Regions from separate parts of the Brevibacillus sp. JB24b genome, predicted to be linked through region 4. Evidence: riboswitches for the same ligand, from Rfam matches in the RefSeq annotation. Region 4 holds a riboswitch; each other region holds the start of a gene.
What was found. A riboswitch is a leader RNA that binds a small molecule or an ion and turns the genes downstream of it on or off. The one in region 4 is predicted to bind thiamine pyrophosphate.

Region 1 (2,199 bases), 110 kb from region 4:
TGTAGGTTAAGACAGTGAAACCTTCTTCCACCAATAAAGCAGATGCTCGCAGGGTTTCTATTGGGTCTGGCAATAATGTTTTTTGGTCGGCAATTACTTCTACTTTAATCATGTCGCATAAGCCACTTGCTTTTGCTAAACGCGCAATGCGTACTGCCTCCTCTGCGGTTGTTGCTCCTGCCGTATTGGGAAGCAGTGTATACGCTGAGAGGTCAAGGGATTCTAAAAAAGTGGGCTCATTTACTTTCTCCAAATTTAATCGACGAACTGCAAATGTAATAATTTGTGCTTCAGAGATCGTCACTGCTGCTCTCTGAATTTCCAAATCACGAAATTTCCCCGTACCAATTAAAAAACGTGAGGTAAATTCATACTGTCCAATTCGTAAAGTTGTATCTGTCATCGTTTTATCCTCCTCCAACAAAATGAACGATTTCTATTCGATCGTCATCCATAATGGTTGTTTGGGCATAGCTGGAACGATCAAGGATGATCTGATTGTGTTCAACTACCAGAATTCTTTGCTCCAATCCATACTGGATAAGCAATTGTTCCATAGTCGTATTTTTCTCTACACTAGTTGTTTTCCCATTAACTTGAATCTGTACAGTGTTAGTTTGCAAGGGTATCCACCTCGTTTTAATTCGTGAATGTTTTTCCTCTTCATCCTTTTTCAATCGTTTGGTCCACTGAATTGAAAAAAGGAATGGATAGGAACAACTACCGGATAAAATATCCTGCTGATTCATCAAGCTGTTCACGATACTCTTTTATCCTGTTTTGTGGTTGTGTTGACCGCATGATACCCGACATAACAGCGATGCCATCCGCTCCAGCTTCTATTACTTCCTTTACACGCTGAGGAGTTATTCCGCCTATCCCGATCAGTGATATGTTAGAAGCTAGCAGTTTTCTCATTCGCGTTACAAACGGAAGACCACGCGCTTCTACACCGGGCTTGCATTCTGTTACATAGACATGACCTGCTAAAACAAAGATTGGAATACGTCTTGGGAAAAAGACATTCCCTGACGATGAACTGTGCTGGTCAGGAGTTGGCTGTAAATCCGCCTGTACAGACAAACATTCTTGTTCGTTATGAATCGAACACCCCAGCAATTGATCCGAGGACAGTATGCGACTTGCCAAGCTGGCCCTCATGCTATGCTGTCCTAGCTGTACACCGCCACAATGATAAGCAATTGCTAAATCTACACGATCATTCACAATGATTCGTTCCCTTGGAAATACATCCGACAGGAGTTTGATCCATTCTTCTATTTCACGTGCTGTGCGCTGTTTTTCCCTGATGTGAAGATAATCAACTCCTGCCTGCTCTGCCTTCTGAATAATAGGCAACGTTTCTCCGAGCGTTTGGCACCCTGTGGTAATGAGATGAAGTGATCGTGCTCGCAAAAATTCAACTCCCTTCGCAAAAATATTTTCACATGCATGTCTCTTGTGCTGTTACACTAACCTCCAAACCGATCCTAACTGGGAACATGCATGAAAAGACGTAAAAAAAGCCTCTGCTTCTTTTTCGGATGGTACCGAATAGATAGCGGAGGCTAAGCTGAACTGGCTGATAGAAAGTTGATTACGTTTTCCAACTTACTGCTTTTGCTGATGTATACTATAAATCAGCTACGGGTTGTGTTTTTACAAAAAGAAAAACCACCCGTAGCGGATGGTTTCGTATGCATCTGAAAGAACATAGGTATCTTCACTCTGTTCTCGCGCCCTCTTCCTCCGCTGGTATTAACCAGATCAGGTTCAACGGTCAGTAACACATCTCGTTACAATCTCAGCCGACAGCTCGGCCCCCGCTCGGTACAAAGTTATTAAGTTTTGAATTCGCTCTTACAGTACCACGTCACTACTTATTTGTAAACAGATAGATTTTCTTCACAAAAAATTCTGCGTCCTTTATCCACACCAAGTGATTCACCGCCACATTAATGTGTGATCATTCCCTTATTCATTGCCTGCATACACTCTTCTAACCATCCCAGAGCCTTGGCTTGCTCTGGTACTTCTCTTACTTCTCGGTATGCTTGTTCTACCAGCTTTTTCACTAAAAATAAACTGGAGAAGTCTAACGCCATCACCACTTGTTTAGGCGGTTGCGTCTGTTCTTTTAAAGCTTCAACGCCATCTAATAAAACCGCCGCCGTCTTTTCAGCCACCTCATTTAGTTGT
Region 2 (2,199 bases), 2.1 Mb from region 4:
AATTCTACTACGGCTTGTGACCGCCCTTTCACGCCCAATTTCTGCATGACGTTACTAATGTGATTTCTGACTGTTTTTTCGCTGATGAAGAGCTGTCCTGCTATCTCTTTTGTGGTCTTGTCTTGGACCAGGAGTTCAAACACTTCTCTTTCGCGATTAGTTAATAACGGTTTACTTTGGTCGCTACTCTTCAAAACGTGCCACCCCTCCTTGTGGGCTCTACAGGAACAAGGTTGAGGGATACAGTCACCTTATCCTATGTCAGGGGGAGTGTGTTGGTGCCGAAGTAGCAGGCTTTTTAGGCTTTTGCCTTACATACTATTCATAGCGTGAGAGGTGGGTACCTCGGCCCACTCAATTTCCGTTTTTCCAATACATATTGTAAACATTTCGACTTATTCAACCTAATTTTTCTGTATTGGTAGAAGCAAAGTCATAGCCTATAACCATGAAAAAGGACAGTAGAAACGAAAAAACGTTGCATCAAAGATGTGCTTTGCAAAACATTCGTAATATGTTATGGTATTACTTGAATTTGTAACATTGAAAAATGAAATAAGCGTGTACTAAACGGGGGCCGAGCAAATACGGCTGAGATTGTAACAGAATGCGTTACTAACCGTAGAACCTGAACTGGGTAATGCCAGCGGAGGGAGAGGTAGCTGACTTCAAGTGCGAAAGCTGTAGCTCTATCGTCGAGATGGGGTTGTATCGCCGAGTTGAGAACCATCCGTCTAAGGGTGGTTTTTTTGTGTGTAAAACATCAAAAACACCTTTTTCACAACCAACTAGGAGATACAATTTGCCCTTATTTTTATTTTTGGTCTATAAAAACTTGAGTTGGACCCTTTCTATTTCTGCTGCTTACATACATATTGCATCAGAACGAGGAGGAGAAGAAATGTCACGAACACGATTGGTCATCATGATGGAGATAGCTATCATGGCAGCGATTGCTGTTATTTTAAGTAAGGTAAAATTGTTTGCTATGCCTCAAGGTGGGAGCGTTTCTTTGGTAATGGTACCCATAGCCTTATTGGCTTTTCGCCGTGGTTGGGTAGCAGGTTTAATCACAGGTGCGCTGGTAGGCATGGTTAAATTCTTTTTTGGCGGCGAGATGGTGCATCCTATTCAAATGTTGTTAGACTATCCCCTCTCATATGCCATGCTAGGCTTTGGTGCGTTCCTTTACGCTAGTAAGACGCAAAACAAAGCAACAAAAATTGCATCCATCTGGGGTGGATTACTAGTCGGAATCGCGTTATGTCTGGCTATCCGTACGACTTCAGGGGCTGTCTGGTTTGGTAGCTATGCCCCGGAAGGAACACCTGCAACGCTTTATTCCCTCATATATAATGCGACCTATTTGATACCTGAGTATGTGATTACGGCTTTAGTAGTTACACTACTGGCAAATGGGGCACCTCAATTGTTTCAGCAGAATGCGGGCGCTTATCGACGTATATAATAAAGTAATTTGTAAAAAAGCTAAAAGAAGGAGCTTGCTTCCTTCTCTTAGCTTTTTTAGTATCAGTAAAATAAAGAATGTTCTGTTAGTAAATTGATCAAGAAGAACATGAAATGGAACAATCATATGTATTGGAAAAAGTTACATAATTGTGAAATTAAGAAAAAACTATCGAAATTTTGCTCTTTTATTCTTGGTTGCTTACTACAAGTAAAAACATTACGTTATACTGAAGATTGAAGGCTAGGAGGGATCGTGGATGAAAGAGGAGTTCTGGAAGGCTATAGTAGAATGCGATCCAAATTATGATCAACTATTCTTTTATGGCCTTAGCACGACGGGGATCTTTTGCAAACCGTCATGCAAATCAAGGACACCCAAAAGAGAGCATGTGAAGATTTATTATGCGGCGTCCGATGCCATTGCTGCAGGTTTTCGTCCTTGCAAGCGGTGTAGACCATCTGAACCAACATGGAAATCGGCGGAAGAAGATGCGGCAACCCGTCTGCTAGAGATGATTCACGATTGCTATAACCAACCCGTAACTCTGCGTGAAATGGCGTCACGTCTCTATGTGAGTCCTTTTTATTTGCAGCGTTGTTTTTCTCGTTGCATGAAGATAACACCCGGCAAATATTTAACGCGCATCCGAATGGATGAAGCGAAGAAGCAACTACTAGAAACAGATCGAAATGTTTCAATGATTGCAAGCGGGGTAGGGTTTCGCAATA
Region 3 (2,199 bases), 2.8 Mb from region 4:
CATACGCGCGTGGATAACCATAATAGTGAGTTATTGCTTTGATTACATGGGGATTCATCGTTAAAATAAGAGCTCCTTGTATCGGTTCATAAGGTACAGGAGATGATAGTTGAGCCCATGCGTAATCAGAAGAGGTAGACACAGTAAACAGAAGCACAGCAAAAGCAACTATCGCCATCTGATTCCATCTATTTTTCCATTGCTTCATCTGCGATCATCTCCTTTTCTGTTAACCTTCCTCAAACTCCCATGCTTTATGAAAAGGGTGAGCACCTTCTACTCATTCTTTACTCGTATGAAACAAGACGAAACCGATCAGGCAAGAAAGCACTCATATGCTCTGTTTCATCTGAACTGACATACTCTGCTATCAGCTTCGCTGTAAGGGGTGCTAGAAGAATTCCATTCCGGTAATGTCCGCAAGCTAGCGTCAGTCCAGTCCAGTCTGGTACAGGACCTAGAATGGGACATCCGTCAGCCGTAGCAGGTCGTAATCCAGCCCAGGCTTGTAAAAACGGGGCTTCTGAAATGGCTGGTACAATCGACATTGCACCTTTTAATACTGTCGATACACCATAAACAGTTGAAGAACGATCAAATCCAGCCAAATCTTCTGTAGCTCCAACAATAATACGTCTATCCTGTTTAGGCACTAGATACCCGTTTTTTCCAAAAACCACATGGGAAAGAGGCAAATGAATCGAATCAACTGCTGCGATCTGTCCTCTCACTGGATAAACAGGAACATCTACTCCCACCTGATGTAAAATATCAGCAGTCCACGCACCAGATGCTACAATGACGTGATCCGCTTCCATCTCTCCTTTATCTGTGACGACACCAGTTATTTTCTTTCCAGCATGTTTTAATCCGATTACAGTAGTATTTTGTAATAAATGAACATTTCGTTTTTCGGCCTGTATTACTAAAGCTTTCAATAATAAACGGTTATTAATATCAGCTTCGTGTGGAGAATAAATGGCTTGCCGTACCATTTTTGATAGATGTGGTTCTCGTTCCTGTACTTCTTCAGTGGACAACAATTGGATATCATAACCTTCTGACTTTTGCCACTGGTAGCGCTCTTGTAACCATTCCTCTTCCATATCGGTCATGGCTACTGTCAAAATTCCTGCTGTAGATAGCTGGCAGTCAATGCCCGTAGCTTCCTTTAATTCTAGCACCCAATTCTCGTACATCTGTAGGGAACGAATTCCCATGTCAAGAAGCGGGCCCGGCTTCGTAAATTCTTTTAAAGGGGCAAGCATCCCGGCTGCTGCAACAGAAGCCTCTCCTCCGAACATCCCCTGTTCAATGAGAGTAACAGCCATGCCTACGTTAGCAAGTTCAGTGGCAATCGACAAACCAATTATCCCTCCGCCAATCACAATGAGATCTGGACACCTTTTCATTGTTCTTCACCCTTTCTCTTGTCTACTGAGTGGGGAATCGATTGGCTCTTTACACAAAGAAATGAAAAAAACCACTTCTCCGCGTAGGAAAAGTGGGTAAGTTACCAACACCAAATCTAACCACTTCCCTTCGCCAGCATGACCTGGATCAGGTAAAAAGGGTCAACAGACGCGCTCTGTCCTCTCAGCCCTGCAAGTTAGGACTCCCCCAGTAGATCAATGTGAAATTATTAATCTTCGTCTTTGTAATCATAGCTTTCAGGAATTGGCTCGAACTTCTCCGCCTCTTCAAAAGCCTTCAATCTCTCTAGCTCTTCCATATGGTAGGTAAACTGCTCTTTATTAATAAAGTAGTCCTCACCATTATGGACTGCACGGATACGTTTCTCTGCTATTTTTTCCCGTATAAACCATTCAGGCATTTCCAGATAAGCAGCTGTTTCCTTTACACTTAAATACATGGTTTACTGTCCTTTTAAGCGGGCCTCCAGCTCAGCTTTCTGCTTTTCAAAACCTGGCTTACCAAGTAGCGCGAACATGTTCGCTTTATAAGCCTCTACGCCAGGCTGATCAAATGGATTCACACCTAACAGATAACCGCTGATGCCGCATGCTTTTTCAAAGAAATAAAGAAGCTCACCAATATGATACGCTGATAGCTCAGGCAATTCAACTACTAGATTGGGAACGCCCCCATCCATATGCGCTAAGATCGTACCTTCCATCGCTTTTTTATTAACAAAGTCCATGCCTTTTCCACTAAGGAAGTTCAAACCATCTAAATTAG
Region 4 (2,199 bases):
TACTAATGTAGGGTCAGCCGTTTTAGTAAAATATAAGGGATAGGCCTTGTTCCATTTTGCGCCTGTTACCGGATTGATCTTGATAAAAGCTATTTCTTGTTCCACTTCTGGATTTGGTCCATTCTCCGCTTTTAAATTGGTGCGAAAATTACTTTTAATAGTCTTTTTTTCTACAGCAGATCCATATGTTTTTTCCATCTGAGCTAGTGTCGTTTTCCCAATAACAGCTTGCTCTGTAAGCTTAAGCTCAGCTGTAAGATCTATCTGATTTACCTTTATATCTTGGGCTTGTTCTGTAGGTGCAGTATCCGATTGATTTCCACTACATCCTGTCACAAGTAGTAAGCTAGCAATCACTGCCAAAAGCATTGTTCTTTTTTTCATGAAAATCTGTCCTCTCCAGTTTAACTATAATTCACAGCTTTACATACACTTCCCTGTGCATGTGATACGAATTTCCCTCCCATACTAATCACGAAGGAGTTGATAAGGGATGGCGAAAGACGATTTCTTAGTAGAAAATCCGCATCAAACTTATAATAACCAATTTCGTGGCTTAGAACAAACGGGGGAACCACAACCTGGAACGAAAAAAGTAAAGCAACAGAATCATACCCATCAAATCAAAACACGCGAAGGATAGTTTTCTGTTAGCAAAACCGCCTTCCATTGGTTGGATTGGCGGTTTTGCTACTTTTTCCCCCTTCCCTTGTTGAATTCCTATTGACCCACTTTTTTCCATGTGATAAGGTATAGGGGCAACTACATATGGATACGGGAGCTTGGATTAAGCCAGGCTGAGAGGGTGGAGAACTCTGCTACCGACCGTGAAACCTGATCTGGATAATGCCAGCGTAGGAAACGATCCCATACGAATTACTTCGTTTATTTCAGCATGTTATTTTGTATGGATAAGAGCCGTCAGCCTTTGCTGTACGGCTCTTTTTTGTTTGTCGCTCCTACCGTCCTAGCTAGTTGCCAAACCATGTTGGGAGGTATACCGATGTCTTTTATTTCAACACCATCTTTTTTCCCTGCAAGCCGCAAAATGTATGTGATGGGCTCAAGGTCTGATCTACTAGTTCCGTTTCGTGAAATTTCACTCTCTCCTACCGTTGATCAACAAGGACGGGTCACTCCGAATGCTCCCTTACAAGTGTATGACACGAGCGGACCCTACACAGATGAAACACTGTATGAAGCCCTTGATCTCACCAAGGGTCTTCCCACGCTCCGCTCTGCTTGGATTTCAGAGCGTAAGGATACAGAGCCGTATAAAGACCAAAAAAATCCTGCCCCTACAAAAACAAAGGCTTCTAATCCTCTTCCTACTCATGCATTTGAAAATCGAGAACCCTTGCGAGCACGCCTGGAGCGACGCGTCACACAGCTTCATTACGCACGCAAAGGGATCATTACACCTGAAATGGAATTTGCAGCAATACGTGAGGGAATGGACCCTGAGATTGTACGACAAGAAATTGCCAGTGGACGTGCAATCCTACCAGCTAATATAAATCACCCTGAGCTAGAGCCTATGCTTATTGGAAAGCATTTTTTGGTAAAAATAAATGCTAACATTGGAAATTCTGCTGTTCTCTCCTCCATAGAAGACGAAGTTGAAAAAATGGTCTGGGCTATCCGCTGGGGCGCAGATACCATTATGGATCTTTCGACAGGTAAAAATATCCACACTACCCGGGAATGGATTCTACGTAATGCCCCTGTTCCAGTCGGTACTGTACCATTATATCAGGCTTTGGAAAAAGCCGGAGGACAACCCGAGAATTTATCTTGGGAATTGTATCGGGATACGTTAATCGAACAAGCAGAACAGGGTGTTGACTACTTCACGGTACATGCTGGACTCTTGCTTCGTTACATCCCTCTTACCATGGATCGAGTAACAGGTATCGTATCGCGCGGAGGTTCTATCATGGCCTCGTGGTGTCTTACCTATCATCAGGAAAATTTCTTGTATACACATTTCCGTGAGATTTGTGAGATTGCAAGTGCTTACGATATCTCACTCTCTTTAGGTGATGGTCTACGACCGGGCTCCATTGCGGATGCCAATGATGCTGCCCAAATGGCGGAATTAGAAACCTTAGGTGAACTAACTAGAATAGCTTGGGAATACGACGTTCAGGTCATGATTGAAGGGCCAGGACATGTTCCGATGCACAAGATTAAAGAAAA

Region 1: another riboswitch for thiamine pyrophosphate. It lies ahead of ACQV1I_RS15540 (thiamine phosphate synthase); the one in region 4 lies ahead of thiC (phosphomethylpyrimidine synthase ThiC).
Region 2: another riboswitch for thiamine pyrophosphate. It lies ahead of thiT (energy-coupled thiamine transporter ThiT); the one in region 4 lies ahead of thiC (phosphomethylpyrimidine synthase ThiC).
Region 3: another riboswitch for thiamine pyrophosphate. It lies ahead of thiO (glycine oxidase ThiO); the one in region 4 lies ahead of thiC (phosphomethylpyrimidine synthase ThiC).

Annotation. Positions count from the first base shown of each region.
Region 1 is NZ_JBNVQV010000001.1:3,317,758-3,319,956, forward strand. Features, by position in the region: gene ACQV1I_RS15530 (thiazole synthase) at 1-403, opposite strand, end outside; gene thiS (sulfur carrier protein ThiS) at 408-623, opposite strand; gene ACQV1I_RS15540 (thiamine phosphate synthase) at 721-1,416, opposite strand; TPP riboswitch at 1,728-1,837, opposite strand; gene ACQV1I_RS15545 (hypothetical protein) at 1,956-2,199, opposite strand, start outside.
Region 2 is NZ_JBNVQV010000001.1:1,334,553-1,336,751, forward strand. Features, by position in the region: gene ACQV1I_RS06530 (helix-turn-helix domain-containing protein) at 1-194, opposite strand, end outside; TPP riboswitch at 561-672, shown strand; gene thiT (energy-coupled thiamine transporter ThiT) at 902-1,468, shown strand; gene ACQV1I_RS06540 (bifunctional transcriptional activator/DNA repair enzyme AdaA) at 1,728-2,199, shown strand, end outside.
Region 3 is NZ_JBNVQV010000001.1:648,439-650,637, reverse strand. Features, by position in the region: gene ACQV1I_RS03375 (DUF3888 domain-containing protein) at 1-208, opposite strand, end outside; gene thiO (glycine oxidase ThiO) at 288-1,412, opposite strand; TPP riboswitch at 1,521-1,632, opposite strand; gene ACQV1I_RS03365 (excisionase family DNA-binding protein) at 1,643-1,873, opposite strand; gene ACQV1I_RS03360 (glucose-6-phosphate isomerase) at 1,877-2,199, opposite strand, start outside.
Region 4 is NZ_JBNVQV010000001.1:3,431,981-3,434,179, forward strand. Features, by position in the region: gene ACQV1I_RS15965 (hypothetical protein) at 1-384, opposite strand, end outside; gene ACQV1I_RS15970 (hypothetical protein) at 494-643, shown strand; TPP riboswitch at 765-881, shown strand; gene thiC (phosphomethylpyrimidine synthase ThiC) at 1,004-2,199, shown strand, end outside.